One region of the Varibaculum timonense genome, then DNA from elsewhere that is predicted to be linked to it. Evidence: riboswitches for the same ligand, from Rfam matches in the RefSeq annotation. Region 1 holds a riboswitch; the other holds the start of a gene.
What was found. A riboswitch is a leader RNA that binds a small molecule or an ion and turns the genes downstream of it on or off. The one in region 1 is predicted to bind ZMP and ZTP.
Positions count from the first base shown of each region.

Region 2: linked by a shared signal. The riboswitch ahead of glyA (serine hydroxymethyltransferase) and the one ahead of purH (bifunctional phosphoribosylaminoimidazolecarboxamide formyltransferase/IMP cyclohydrolase) in region 1 are both predicted to bind ZMP and ZTP.

Region 1 is NZ_JAQEVU010000007.1:78,380-86,033, forward strand. Features, by position in the region: gene PG728_RS07310 (L,D-transpeptidase) at 1-1,407, shown strand, start outside; gene PG728_RS07315 (alpha/beta fold hydrolase) at 1,513-3,642, opposite strand; gene purH (bifunctional phosphoribosylaminoimidazolecarboxamide formyltransferase/IMP cyclohydrolase) at 3,826-5,436, opposite strand; ZMP/ZTP riboswitch at 5,464-5,542, opposite strand; gene PG728_RS07325 (cell division protein PerM) at 5,572-7,654, opposite strand, start outside.
Region 2 is NZ_JAQEVU010000012.1:19,667-27,320, reverse strand. Features, by position in the region: gene PG728_RS08930 (amino acid permease) at 1-1,367, opposite strand, end outside; ZMP/ZTP riboswitch at 1,520-1,597, shown strand; gene glyA (serine hydroxymethyltransferase) at 1,622-2,914, shown strand; gene PG728_RS08920 (bifunctional methylenetetrahydrofolate dehydrogenase/methenyltetrahydrofolate cyclohydrolase) at 3,002-3,904, shown strand; gene PG728_RS08915 (BMP family ABC transporter substrate-binding protein) at 3,919-5,028, shown strand; gene PG728_RS08910 (exodeoxyribonuclease III) at 5,055-5,897, shown strand; gene PG728_RS08905 (class II fumarate hydratase) at 5,950-7,392, opposite strand; gene PG728_RS08900 (hypothetical protein) at 7,522-7,654, shown strand, end outside.

The DNA of each region.
Region 1 (7,654 bases):
ATTGTCATTGGCGTGCTAGTGGCATTGATTGCAGCCTTTGCAATCTACGTCTCTTACTACGCTGTGGGGAAAAAGGCTCTCCCCGGCACCACCGTGGGGGAAGTTAAAGTATCAGGAATGACTGCTGCCCAAATTCAGCGGCAGCTAGAAAAAACCCAAACCAGCGGTAAAGCCACCTTCTCCGGCAAGGGAATCCAACAAGTATCTTTTACTCCCCAAGAAATCGGCTACCGGGTTAGCGCTGCTTCCACCGCTGAAAACGCTACTGCTCGCAGCAGTGTTTTTGACTATGTGAGCAGCCTATTTACTTCCCGGAAGCTACCAATTGCTCACACCGTAGATCCCGCCATTACCAATGCCCTATCGCAAGAAATATCAAAATCAATAAAAGATGCTAAACCGGCTACCGAGCCCAGCGTAAAAGTTAATAAAGACGGAACCGGATTTGAGACGGTTGCCGGAAAGGACGGTTTCGGAGCAGACACTAAAGCACTGCTAACCGCTGCCGAAAAAGTAATGAATACCCAAAAAGATCAGGCTATAGAGATAAGCGTGGGGGCAGTCAAACCACTAGCCGACCTGGAAACCGCTCAAAAGCTAGCTGAACTTGCTACCAAAAACCTGCAAACCAAAGTGGCTATTAAAGCCGGAGACAAAGAAATAACTGCTGACCAAAAAACCAAAATTAGCTTCACTCAAATCCCCCCCGTAAGCAAAAACGCTAAGCTGCAGGCAAATGAGAAAGCGGTGAACGAGTGGGTAGAGGCGAATAAGAAAGCCGTTGAAGTCAAGAAAGTTGATGGAAAACGTTTCGTTAATAGTGGCGGTAAAGTACTAAAAACCGAGGTAGAAGCAAAAGATGGGGTTACGGTAAGTAATATCGATAAAGTAGCCCAGGAAATCTCCAATAAATTCCCAAATGGGATTGACAGTTCTCCCTCATATGAAACCAAAGTTGAGAAAGCTACTACCAAGGATAAAACCGTTGCTGATGGCGCAGAAAAGTTAGCCTATATGGCAGCTCCCGGTGAAAAGTGGATTGATGTAAATCTTTCAAATTACACGGTCACCGGATACGAGGGAGCTACTGTAACTAAAGGACCGGTATCTATGGTTCCTGGCGCTCCCGCTACCCCAACTATTCAGGGTACCTTTGCTATTGACCGCAAGTATCGTTCTAAAACCATGCGCGGTTTTAACATTGACGGAACCCCGTACACTACCCCGAATGTACCCTACGCAATGTATTTTTCAGGAGGATACGCCCTGCACGGCGCTCCTTGGCGTGGCTCTTTTGGGTGGGGTGGTCCTGGTGGATCCCACGGCTGTGTAAATATGCCGGTATCAGCAGCCGGTCAGTTCTATAACTGGGCTCCGCTAGGTACTGTGGTTGTTTCTCACCGCTAACCAGCGGTCTGGATAAACCCTCAGGCGAAAGCATAAAATCCCCTCTAACCTGGGTATCCCCTAAAATCTAGCTACTGCTACTACTGCTAGGGGAAACTACCTACCCTAGTTAGATAACAGCCAGGAAATAATCTGGTTTCCGCTGGCACGCAGCCCGTCGTGGTGCAAATCCTCTTTCTCCAAGATATTGGCTCCCATAACCCTGCCGGTATTTAGCGATAGGGCGCGGGGAACGAAAATGTCGTCCCGGTAAACCACTGCATGTATCGGAACTTGGTTTTCCGCCAATTTCTGCGGGTCATAGAGTACCGGCCACTCGGTTTCCGCCGCCAAATCATCTGCCAGTTCCGCTAGGGACTTGAGCGCAGGATCGCGGGTAAACACCCAGCTACCAAAATGTTCCCCAGTAAGGTAATAGGGTTGAGACTTATCGAGGGGATCGGAATCTTGGGCAAATCCGGGAGCCTTTTCGCGAATCCGATCTGCCGCCCAGGCAGTGGGTTCCACTTCGCTTTGTTCAACCGCGTTCCCGTAAATAGTTTCATGCAAGAGGGCGTAGAGGGGATCCAGAGCAAAACTGACTCGTCCTCCTACCTGTCCTAAAAATTCTTGGGTGAGGTGACGTTTACCCCCAATCTGCACAAACGGCGCCTCGAACAGGTAGCGCAGATTTTCCAGGCCAAGCGTGCGTCCCAGCTCCAGACCTACCTGTCTAATCCGATTGGGGGTCAGTTTTTCTCCATTAGGTAGGTATTCATCGTGTTCTAGCACGTGGGCACAGGTTTGCCGAACCGCTTCTTCCATACCGGGCAGGGCGTAGAACTCTTGGCAACGCCGGGCGGTGGCCGCGAAAGTTTGCTCGTAAATCCGGTTTACCTTGGTCAGCCCCGGCAGCCCCCCGGTGATATAGGCTTTTTCGATGGCCTCGGGAAAGCGAGACAGATAGGCGGTAATAATAAAGCCCCCGAAACTTTGCCCCATCACCGTCCATTTCTTTATCCCTAGGGCGCGGCGCAGTGCTTCGGCGTCCCCTACAATCTGGTCGGCGCGCATCAGTCGCAACCAGGCTCCGGCGCGGTTTCCTAGAGCAGGAATAGTGACATTATCGAGCGGGGTGGAGCGCCCAGTTCCCCGCTGGTCAAGCATGATTATCCGATATTTTTCCAGGGCAGCGCCGAACCAGGGAGCAGACCAGTCTGCCGGACGAGAGCCTTTACACCCCGGGCCGCCTTGGAAATAAATCAGATAGGGACGGTTTTCGTCATCATCCAGGGCGATTTCGCGGGCATAGATTTCGATATTGGTTTGCTTGATTTCCGCATCGACCCAGGGAGGCAGGAACTGGCTGTCTGGTGTCGAAATATCAAAGTTTCCCTGCGCTTTTGGCCGGGTTTGTTCGCCGGGAGTAACCGCAAAAAGCTCGCTCTGTACCCCGGTGTCCTGGGTATGCGCCCCTCGTTCCAGGTTTACCACCGGATTTTTCGCCGAGTCCGGGAACAGGTTTAACGCTACTTCCGGGTGGTAGAGAGGAACCGTGAGGACGTGTTCGCGGATTAGGTAACGTCCCTGACGATATTCTTTGGGGTTAGGATTTTGCTCTAATTTCGGGTAGAGAGGGCGCGCGAGGGCAGCTGCCGGAGCGGCAGGTTTTTGCTGACCGTTAGTTTCGCGGCAACCTTTCATCTTCCGCTCTTGTATGAAACTATCTGCGCTACCACCTGCGGTATCGGGAGCTATCCCACTGGCATTCTCCTTGCTGGTATTCCAGCCTGGCCCAAAATCCGCCTCCCGAGGAGTCCCCGTCTGGTATGCCTTTGCAATCGCCTGGGCATGAGAGTCTGCCTGTTCATTGAGGGGATGCCCGGCGTGCCCCTTTACCCATTCGAAGCTAACTTTCCCCCTTCTGGCTGGGTCAGATAGTAACTGATCTAGGCGTTTGACCAGTTCCAGGTTGGCTACCGGTTTGCCACCGCCAGTTTTCCACCCCTTTTTCTTCCAGCCGAACCGCCATTTCGTCAAAATATTAATCACGTACTGGGAGTCCGCCTGGATCAATAAATCATCATTCATACCCGCAGTTTCGGTGAGTAAATCGGCTACTGCCATCAGTTCTGCCTGATTATTTGTTCCGAGCGTGAAACCACCAGCACGCCAACAATCAGGAGACAGATACCAACACCAGCCGCCTGCACCGGGATTTCCGAGGGAGGAACCATCTGTTGCTGCGATAATCATCTTCGCTCTCCTAACTGCACACCTGGAAAATTAATATAACCTGGGGACGCCTCCCGGCGTCCCCAGGTTATCAGTACACAATCAGATTAACCGCTACGGCAAAGCATTTATTAGTTAGCCCGATGCTGCATTCATCGCCTCTAAAACTCGCGATTACCTAGGCGCTATCCCCGACTTAGCAGCCTAGTGCCAGAAATGGCGAGTACCGGTCAAGTACAAAGTTACGCCGGCTTCTTGACAGGCTTTGATAGTGTCTTCGTCGCGAATCGATCCACCGGGCTGCACAATGGCTTTCACCCCTGCCTCAATCAGGGATTGCGGACCATCAGCGAAGGGGAAGAACGCATCGGAGGCAGCCACCGAGCCGCGTGCCCGCTCGGGGGCAGCTTCACCTTCCGGCGCCTGCCCCAAAGTATTTGCCCGTTGAATCGCCAGAGCACAAGAATCTACTCGGTTCACTTGCCCCATCCCGATACCGACAGTGGCCTGTTCTTTTGCTAGCAAAATGGCATTTGACTTCACCGCCCGCACTGCTTTCCAGGCAAAAGCTAAATCTGCCAGAGTGGCTTCATCAGCTGCTGCGCCCGCCGCTAAAGTCCAGTTTTCCGGATTATCGCCCTCGGCCTGCAAGCGGTCGCGAGTTTGCGCCAACATTCCCCCACTGATCTGGCGGAATTCCCACTCCACCGGGGCGTCTGCGTCAATCCGCAAAATCCGCAGATTCTTCTTGGTCTGTAGCAGCTTTAAGGCTTCCTCTTCGTATTCAGGGGCAATAATTACTTCTGTGAAAATCGGTTTCACCTGCTGCGCCATCTGCAAAGTAACCTCACGGTTACAAGCAATCACTCCGCCATAGGCCGATAGTGGGTCGCAACCGTGCGCCAATAAGTGCGCCTTCGCTACGTCCTCGGCGACTGCAATCCCGCAGGGGTTAGCGTGTTTGATTACCGCCACGCAAGGCTCGCTATGGTCGGTGGCTGCCCGCCAAGCCGCATCGGCATCGGTGTAGTTGTTGTAGCTCATGGGTTTGCCGCCCAGCTGCTCTGCCTGCGCCAGACCGCCCTCTTCATCGGTGAAACGATAGACCGCGGCCTCTTGATGCGGGTTCTCCCCATAACGCAAGCTGTGTAGTTCTTTGAGCTGTGGTTTCCACTGTTCTAAGTTAGGCAGGGCGCTGCTAGCGGTAGCTTCGTCCTCGCCCTTTAGTTGCTTCGCAAACCAGGAGGAAATCTGGGTGTCATAAATGGCGGTGTGGTTGAAAGCCGTAGCTGCGAGTTCGCGGCGCTCCGCAGCAGTGAATCCCCCACGTTGCAGGGCAGCAGCTAAATCGTCGTAGGAACTGGGATCCACAATCACCGCTACATCGGCGTGATTCTTGGCGGCTGCCCGAATCATTGACGGCCCCCCAATATCAATTTTTTCGATACAATCCGCAAACCCCGCACCGGAAGCTACGGTGTCGGCGAAGGGATAAAGATTACAAACCACAAGGTCAATAGGGGTTACTTTAAGTTCTTCTAGCTGGGCAACGTGGGCAGGAAGCTCCCGGTTAGCCAAAATCCCGGCATGAATCAGAGGGTGCAGGGTTTTTACCCGCCCATCGAGGCATTCAGGAAACCCGGTTACCTGGGAAACTTCGGTTACCGGTACCCCGGCAGCGGCAATCACTTGAGCTGTAGAACCGGTGGAAATAATTTCAACCCCAGCTGCCTGTAGGTTTTTCGCCAGTTTATCGAGGCCGGTTTTATCATAGACGCTGACCAGAGCACGTTTAATGGGTTTTATTTCGCTCATGACGTGGGAATCCTTTTGTTGCATTCTTTGTCCAGCCCAGGCGAGCGACTGTCCTTTTACGTTCCCCAGTGGTTATCCACTTTTTTCGCCAGTCACGTTAAAACCAGTCTACCCTGCTGGCTTCGGTGGCGAAAGTTAGTCTTGGTCGGGAATTTCGATGGCTTGGGTGGAAGTGTCGTCAGCGCCGCGCCGCGGTTTGCCCGCACGCAAGCGACCTCGTTTGAAAATTGAACGTTTTATTGCTGGCCGCGTCAGTTCTGCTTCCGGGAGGCGCTGGGCAGAAGATTTGATTTTTTCCAATTCCTGGCGTTCTTTCGCAATAACTTCATCGGTTTTGCGCTCTGCCCAATCGGTGGCCAGGTCTTTTATTTCCTCGGTATCTACCGGCAGGGCTCCCCTAGAGCGCGCAAACTTTTCTTCCGGGCTCTGCCGCGGGGCAGCTGGCTTAGCCAACTGGTCAGCTTGCGATTTTTCGGTAGTTTCGAGGGCGTCCTCGCTGTCTTTACCGACAGCTTCAGTCTTTTTACCCGACTTGGCTTCGCTATCATTTCCTTCACCAGCGGGGACAGTTTCCGAATCTGTCATCGGAAGCTCTGACGGTGGCGCTACTTGTTCAGTTTCCGTCACCTCATTCGCAGCTGAGGGCACTTCCTGCGCCTCACTATCTCCGGTCGCCTGCGGCTTCGCGGAACTATCCTCTCCGCCTGTTTCCTGCGTATCGGCTTCCGCGTCCTCATCCGTAACCGCGCCCTCGGCGCTCAGAGGATTTCGGGAGTGCAGTTCTTTCGCTTTTTCCTTCGCTGCTGCTATCCCTTGGCGACTAACGCGCAAACTCGCCCTCCTCGCCCTAAAGAAATTATCTGCCAGGTAGGCACGAGCACGAGGGTGCAAAACCACTCCTACCAGTACTATCGGCAACCAAACTAGGATAAACCCCATAGCGGCAGTAGCCAGCGGTTGCGCCCCCCAAACCGACATTCTCCCCGTCCCTATAGACCCGGAAGCTAGGAAACAGAACCAAGCGGTGAGCACTGTAAAAGAAAGCGCCCCAACCAGGAAAGACGCTATATGAGAAAAGAAATCAACCCGCGCCATCGAGGTGTAAAGCCCATATCCAACTACGAGACTACCCGCTACGATTAGCGCCAACACCCAGTATCCGGGAGTTTGATTTGGCAGCGCCCCCAAAATAGGGACTGCCGGAATCGGTCCGGCTTTCACCTGAGTGAGAGAGCGGACAGTACCAGTCCCCTGCGCAAAACCCGGACCTAACACCCAGGTCAGCGCCCAAGTTTGCACAGTAGGCAGATACAGCAATTGCGCCAGCCAAATCAAAATCCCTGCCCCTAGGGAAACTCCGTAAAGGTCATAGATTTTATCAACCGCCGAAAAATGCGAAAACACTTGAGTGAGCACCAGAATCAAGGTGATGAAACCGAAGAACACAAACACTTTCCAGCCACTGCGAACTCCGGACACCACCCAACCGGGAACCGTCCAAGTGCTACTGGCGCCGTCCCAGCTGCGCTCGTCCCGATCAATTCCCAGACGGCGGTTTTCTAAATCTTGGCTATATGCGTAATCGGGATTGACAAGGCGCGCCCGCAAGGCTCGGCTTTGCGCATTCAAATAATCTAAACGGTATTTCAGACGCGATTTAAAGTTACGCAACGCAGGTTTAACTTCTTTAGGGCGCTGCTCTCGGTCAAAAAGATAAAAAGCATAGCCGACAACTATAAAACCATGAAGCAGTGCCCAAAAGAACAGTTCACCCAGGCTATAGGCTCCTCGCACCACCAAACCCACCAGGGTAGCTACCAGTGCTTGCGCGAAAGGATATACCCAGAGGATAGTTTTACTTTCGAGGACGAGACGGTGCGCGAGATGCGCCCCCAACCATAGGTACGCAATCCACAAACCGAGGGGTATAAGCGACATGGTTGCCGCTTTCCCTAGAGTGAAATGCAAGGGAGTAGCGAACCCTAAAGCCCAAATACTAGAACCCACCGCCAAGGAATCTGTCCAGACAATATCTACTATCCACGGATTTGAAGAGGTAGAAAAATAAACTCCCGCGCAGCAAGCCAAGATAATAATCCAAGGAAAAACGCAGGTGATGAGGGCAGCTGCCACCATACGGGTAATTCCCGGTTGAATCCTAACCGTGAAGGTGCGTCGAGTTTTTTGCGAGGTAGCAACACCCTTTTCCCCCGCCTCT
Region 2 (7,654 bases), on a different contig from region 1:
ACCGAGGCGAACGCGATAATCGCTGCCGGCCCCAGCCCGCCCTCAAACCACATAAGCACAATCATTGCCCCCAAAACCGCTAATACCAGGTAGTTAGAGTAGGGCGCTAGAGGAACATGGAACTTGGGGCGTTCTAGACCAGTCTTCCGGCAGTGACGTACAAACAAGATATTTGAAATCATCACCGAGCCCCACATGGCACAAATCCCAATCCCGGCCATATTGGCAATCACGTCAAAGGCTTCATTGGGGTAGAACAAATTCACCATCACCCCTACTAAGCCGATAGTGCCAGCAGCGATAATGGCCGCATAGGGAACCGCGTTCCGGTTCATACCAGACAAGAAACGAGGGGCAGACCCGGATACCGCCAGGGAACGCAGACCGCGACCACAAGTGTAAAGTTCTGCGTTAATAGCGCTAGCGGCAGCCAGCAATACCACCAGATTCATGATGTGACCAGCAGCGGGAATACCCAAGCCGCTAAAGAAAGTCACAAACGGCGACTCGTCACGTTTATATACGTTATAGGGCAACAGCAAAGTAAACAGGACGATACAGCCTACGTAGAACAACAGAATCCGCCACATCATCGAGTTAACTGCCCGCGGCATTTCTTTTTGGGGATCCTCGGCCTCACCGGCGGCAGCCCCCAAATATTCAGAGCCACCGTAGGCGAATAAAATCCCTAAAGACAGGGTCACCATAGTGAAGGCGCCCTTGGGGAATAATCCTCCATGCTCGGTGATGGCGTGTAAACCGGGAGTGTAGCTGTGTCCCTTCACCGTTAAGGAAATCCCGAAAACAATCGCCACTACCGCCAAAATCATAAAGACCACAATCGCCACGACTTTAATCATCGCGAACCAAAACTCGAATTCGCCGAAGAATTTCACGCTGGCCAGATTGACAATCACCATTAATGCTAAGGCGATAAAAGCCCACGCCCACAAGGGGACAATCTGGAAGGGTTTCCAATAATGCATATAGTTAGCGATTGCAGTGATATCCGCCATTAAAGCAGAAGAATAAGTAATAAAGGCAAACCATCCGGTGAAATAGGCGCCACGCTCGCCCATAAACTCGCGAGCGTGAGAAATAAATCCTCCGGAAGAGGGACGGTAAAGGCTAAGTTCTCCGAGGGCGCGAAGCATTAAATAAGCAATCCCACCGCAAATTGCGTAAACAATAGCAACTGACGGTCCCCCGTCAACGATACGTCCAGATGCGCCATAAAACAGGCCGGACCCGATGGCCCCGCCCAGCGCAATCATGCGCATGTGGCGAGACTTTAACCCTTTGCGGTAGCCCTCATCGGATTTATCACGATGCGGGGTGCCGCTAATCGGTTTTTGAGTTTCGCTCATTAGTTTTCTCCTAAATAATTATCTTGATTACCAGATGGAATCTCTAGGGAGTATATGGGAGGTAAACGGGCGGGCTAGTTGGGCAGTCAGAATATGGAATCACAAACCGGTAAAACTTTTAGGTAAAACCTCTTTAGAGCACGGTAGACTAATAGAGTAACCGTGACTGGCGTAGGTGGGGTACCACCGGGGAGCAAGTTGTCTATCAGTCGCTCGCCTGGGCTGATCTGGCACTACATATAAGGAATAGTCAAATGGGAGATAACCTACTCATTCAATCGATTAGCGAAGTAGATCCAGAGATTGCGGCAGTTCTTGACCGTGAACTAGCACGCCAACGTGGCACTTTGGAAATGATCGCTTCGGAAAACTTTGTGCCCCGCGCCGTGTTACAGGCGCAAGGATCTGTCCTCACCAATAAATATGCGGAAGGCTACCCGGGGCGGCGTTACTACGGGGGCTGCGAAGCAGTTGATGTGGCCGAGGAACTAGCACGCGATCGCGCCAAGGAAGTATTTTCTGCCGAGTTCGCTAATGTGCAGCCCCATTCGGGTGCGCAAGCCAATGCAGCAGTACTATCGGCACTGGCTAAGCCAGGGGACACCATTATGGGGCTGGCGCTAGATCACGGCGGTCACCTTACCCACGGTATGAAAATCAATTTCTCAGGCCAACTCTATAACGCCACCGCCTACCAGGTAGATAAAGAGAGCAACTGGGTGGATATGGATCAGGTGCGCGATGCGGCCTTAAAGTATCGTCCCAAAGTTATTATCGCGGGCTGGTCGGCATACCCCCGCCAGGAAGACTTCAAAGCCTTCCGGGAGATCGCGGACGAGGTCGGAGCCTACCTGTGGACAGATATGGCGCACTTTGCGGGGCTGGTAGCTGCCGGTTTACACCCGAACCCGGTGCCGTATTCCGATGTGGTTTCCACCACCGTGCATAAGACTTTGGGCGGGCCGCGTTCCGGAATGATTTTGTCGCGTGACAAGGAACTCGGTAAGAAAATCAACTCGGCAGTGTTCCCCGGCCAGCAGGGCGGCCCGTTGATGCATGTAGTAGCGGCGAAAGCAGTCGCCATGAAGATCGCCGGCAGTGACGATTTCAAAGATCGACAAAAACGCACTTTAGAGGGCGCAAAGATTTTGGCTGACCGTCTTACCAAGTCGGATGTGGCGGATTGCGGGATTTCCTTACTAACTGGAGGAACCGATGTGCACCTGGTGATGGTGGATCTGCGTAACTCCCAGCTAGATGGGCAACAGGGCGAAGATTTGCTGCATGAAGCCGGAATTACCATTAACCGTAATACGGTGCCTTTCGATCCGCGTCCTCCCCGGGTAGGATCCGGGCTGCGGATTGGCACCCCGGCGCTTGCTACTCGCGGTTTCGGGAAGAAAGAGTTCACCGAGGTAGCGGAGATTATCGCCGGAGTGCTGGTGGAGGCTTGCCAGGGGCAAGTCGATACTGGCAGTTACCGGGAGCGGGTGCAAGCATTAATCGAGCGGTTCCCACTATATGTGGATTTAAATCAGCTGGCGTAAAGCTGACAGATAGCCAGATTGATAGCAACCAAGTTTGGGTGCGGGTAGGCTAGCGGTCTACCCGCACTCTTAACGGGGAGGGTATAGATGCGTAAAGGTTGGAGCGGGGACGCGATTTTACTGGATGGGGCGGCGCGGGCGCGGCAACTGAAAGAAGAAATGTGTCAGCAGGTAGACAGGCTGCGCGCTCAAGGTATTAAACCTGGCTTAGGTACGATACTAATAGGCAGTGACCCGGGTTCGGTATCTTATGTGGCAGGTAAACACCGTGACTGTGCCGAGGTAGGTATCGAGTCGATTCGAGTGGAACTGCCAGATACGGTTTCGACTGCCCAGGTTTTAGCCGAGATTGAAAAGCTGAACGAGAATCCGGCTTGTACCGGGTATATTGTGCAGCTTCCGCTGCCTCGCCAGGTCGATGTTAATCGGGTTTTGGAAGCTATTGACCCTGATAAGGACGCTGACGGCTTGCACCCGATGAACCTGGGGCGGCTGGTGCTGCGCATTAAAGAACCGGTAACCTCCCCGCTGCCTTGCACTCCCAGAGCCTGTATAGATTTGTTGCAGCACTACCAAGTACCACTACAGGGCGCGCAGGTATGTGTAGTAGGGAGGGGAACCACAGTAGGACGTTCCCTGCCGCTCATGCTGACCCGCAAAGATATTAACGCCACCGTCACCTGTTGTCATACCGGTACTCGGGATTTAGCTGCCCATACGCGCGCAGCGGATGTGATTGTTGCCTGCGCGGGATCGGCGGGAATCATTAAACCCGAGATGGTTAAAGAAGGCGCAGCAGTCCTAGATGTCGGGGTATCTAGGGGCGCCGTCAATCCGGAAACCGGGAAGGCTCGTCTGGAGGGCGACGTGGCAGAGGGCGTTGATGAGGTTGCGGGCTGGCTTTCCCCCAACCCGGGAGGAATCGGTCCGATGACTAGGGCTAATCTGCTGCTCAATGTGGTGGAAACCGCGATTCGTCAAGCATCCTAATATCGGTTTTACCTATGCGTTTGAAAGGGTTTTCAATACGGCTAGCGGTGACGGCGATTACCTTGCCGTTGCTGCTTGCGGCCTGTGCGTCCTCCGCCCCTACCAATACCACCCCGAAAGACAGGGCGAGTACCCAGGTGAGCAAAGTTTTTTGTCTACTAGAAAAAAAGAATTCACAAGATACTAGGGCAGCGGCTTTGTCGAAAGCGATTGGGGATTTGCTGGCAAAACCCGAAAATAAAGGGGCAGTTAAATCTGTAAATATCAGTGTCGATAAAGCTGAGCAGATTGCGGGGAAACTTAAGGAAAACAGTTGCGCTAATGTGCTCTCCCTAGAGCCGAATTTGAGTGGGGAAGTGCAAAAAGTTGCGAAGAATCATCCCGATATTAACTTTGCAGTAATGGCAGCCGAAGGGCAGCAGAAACTTGCCAATGTTAGGGGTATTGATTTTGATTTGCGCCAACCGGCATTTCTAGCTGGATATGCGGCTGCTGCGGTCACTAAGAGTGGAGAAATCGGCGCGGTTAGCAGCGTGAATAGTGCAGATACCAAGCAGGGAATAGATAATTCTGTCAGCGAAAACGCTACTAAGACTTGGGCTAATGCTTTCCGCCTGGGAGCTGAATACTATAACCAGTTCAAAGGTTCGGGAGTAAAACTTTCGGCTTGGGATAATAACGTAGGCGGACCGCTGCAAGTTGAGAGCGCAAAACTTCATGAACAGCTGCTTAAACTGGCAGAGCAGAAAATAGATGTTATTTTGGTGATTGCTCCGATTGGGGAATCCGCTTCCTTGGAGGGATTAGCCGGCAAAGATGCACTGGCGATTTGGAATGGGCAAGACGTGGCTGCGAACTCTGCTCAAGTGAAATCTAGCGTGTTTACCTCCACGGTTATTGATGCGAGCGGGTGTGCTAAAGAATTATTTGATCAGGCGAAAGCGGGCTGGATTGCCAGTAAAGATTATGTGGGTACGCTAAAGAACTCTGGGGTTAAACTGGCTGGTTTTGGCGATTACGCTCCACTGATTTCCGATAGTTTAAGCGCTGAGCTGGCCGGGATTCGCAGTCAAATTGACAGCGGGAAAATAGATATCGCGAAACTTGCGGCTCACCAAGGGTGAGGTAAAAGTAAAGATAAAGGGGAAATATGCTCAAGATTGCCACGGTTAATGTTAATGGGATACGGGCCGCGTTCCGTAAAGGAATGGATAGTTGGTTAGAGCAGTCTGAGCCAGATGTGGTACTGGCACAAGAAGTGCGGGCTAGTGAAGAAATAACTCAGGAGCTGTTTGGGGATAACTGGCAGGTAGTGGTGAATGCTTCGCAGCTCAAAGGACGAGCGGGAGTGGCGGTTGCAATCAAGAAGTCTTGCGGCTGGCATCTGGAATCATCTCAAGTCGATACCGTACCGGTTGCAGTGCCACAAGATAGCGGGCGCTGGTTAGAAGCGGTTTTGGCTAGGGATGAAACCGGGGGTGGCGAGGACGAGCGCTTGCGGGTAATCTCTGCGTATTTTCATTCCGGGGAAGTGGGAACCGAAAAACAAGAGCATAAAATGGCGCACTTAGAGCGGATTGAGGAACGCTTAAAACAGTTGTGCTCTGCCTCGTCCTCGGATAATAATGGCTCTTTAGTGCTGGTGGCGGGGGATTTTAATGTGGTGCATACCGAGCTCGATATAAAAAACTGGAAACCTAACCACAATAAACGCTCCGGAGTCTTAGACGAGGAAATCGCGTTCTTAAATCGCTGGCGCGAGCAGGGGTGGGTTGATGTGGTGCGTGCCCTCGCCGGTCAGGTGCAAGGCCCGTATTCCTGGTGGTCGTGGCGGGGTAAAGCCTTTGATAACGATGCCGGGTGGCGTATCGACTATCAGCTGGCCACCCCACGACTGGCAGAGGCGGCGAGCAGTCAGCAAGTGGATCGCGCCGTGGCCTACGACCAGCGGTTTTCCGACCATGCCCCCGTGGTGGTTAGTTACGAAATATAAAATCGCGCTTGCCAGTGGTTTCATTGGCAAGCGCGACCTAGTTAGTAGTTAATTACTTGCTGGCTTTCGGGTGAGTCATATCAGCAACATTGAGGGCTTTATCCAAGTCTTCCTCACTGATTTCCCCGCGCTCAACAAATCCTAGATCCAGAGCTGATTCCTTGACCGTCATCTTCTCTTTCACTGCGTGCTTCGCGATTTTAGCGGCATTTTCATAGCCGATGTAGCGGTTCAGTGGAGTCACAATCGAAGCCGAAGATTCTGCCAATTCTAGGCAGCGTTCCGGGTTAGCCACGATTCCATCCACGCAACGCTCCGCTAGCAGACCGGCAACCGCTCCCAGACAGTTAATCGACTCTAGCAGGTCAACTGCCATTACCGGCAGCATCACTAACAGGTCGAAGTTGCCTTGCGCGCCCGCGAAAGCAATCGTCTGATCGTTACCGATAACCTGGGCAGCTACCTGCACCGTGGCCTCTGGCAAAACTGGGTTGATCTTGCCAGGCATAATCGAAGAACCGGGCTGCAAATCTGGCAGAGTGATTTCACCGAGGCCGCAGCGCGGCCCAGAAGATGCCCAACGCAAATCGTTGGCGATCTTCACAAAGGAAACTGCTACTACCCGCAAGGCTCCGGACATTTCTACCAGGGAATCTTGCGCGGCCTGGGCTTCGAAATGGTTATCTGCCTGACGGAACGGTAGATCCATATTCTCTGCGATCAGGGCAATTACCCGTTCAGAGAAACCCTCGGGGGTGTTAATCCCGGTACCGACGGCCGTGCCGCCTAAAGGTAGCTCTGCCAGGTTCTTTTCTGCGTCCTTTACCCGGTCAATGCCTTTACGTACCTGCGCGGCGTAACCGGAAAATTCTTGCCCCAACATAATCGGGGTGGCATCCATCAAGTGGGTGCGCCCCGCCTTGACGATGTTATCGAACTCTTCAGCTTTCTTTTCTAGGCTGGTGGCCAGCTGATCTAGTTTCGGCAGTAGGGCGTGCTCTACAGCCTCATAAGCGGCGATATGAATCGAGGAGGGGAATACGTCATTAGAGGACTGGGAAGCATTCACATGGTCATTGGGGTGAACTTTGCTGCCCTTAAAACCGGTGGCTAAAGTAGCGACCACTTCGTTGGTGTTCATATTTGAGGAGGTGCCCGACCCGGTTTGGAAAATATCAATCGGGAACTGGTCATCATGTTTACCAGCGATAACCTCTTCGGCGCCCTTAACGATTGCATCACGGGTTTCGGAATCGATTACCCCCAGTTCAGCATTAGCGATTGCCGCTGCCCGCTTAATCTGTCCGAGAGCAGCAATATGATGACTGGAAAGAGTGCGACCCGAGATAGGGAAATTTTCTACCGCCCGCTGTGTTTGAGCAGCGTAGAGGGCGTTCTTGGGAACCCGGACTTCTCCCATAGTGTCATGTTCAATGCGATATTCTTCGCTCACGTGTAGCTCCTTTGACGATAGTGAAACAAGATTATTCAACATCTAGCCTACCTGGGTTTAGCGGGAATAGTCCTGTCAAAAGCCGACTAAAATCAACGTAAGATACGGCATTTGCCTTCCTAAGGCTCACAACAGCTTAGACTGTAGCTATCGACAGAAAGCGGGAGCATTATGAGCAACGACGACTTTGACGGAAATCCTACCGAGTATCTGCCGGGGGGAGCGATGGCAAACGCCTATGTTCCGCGCGGACGCCAGGAGAACCGGCGTATTACCCGCCGTAGCGCGCAACCTTACCCCAACA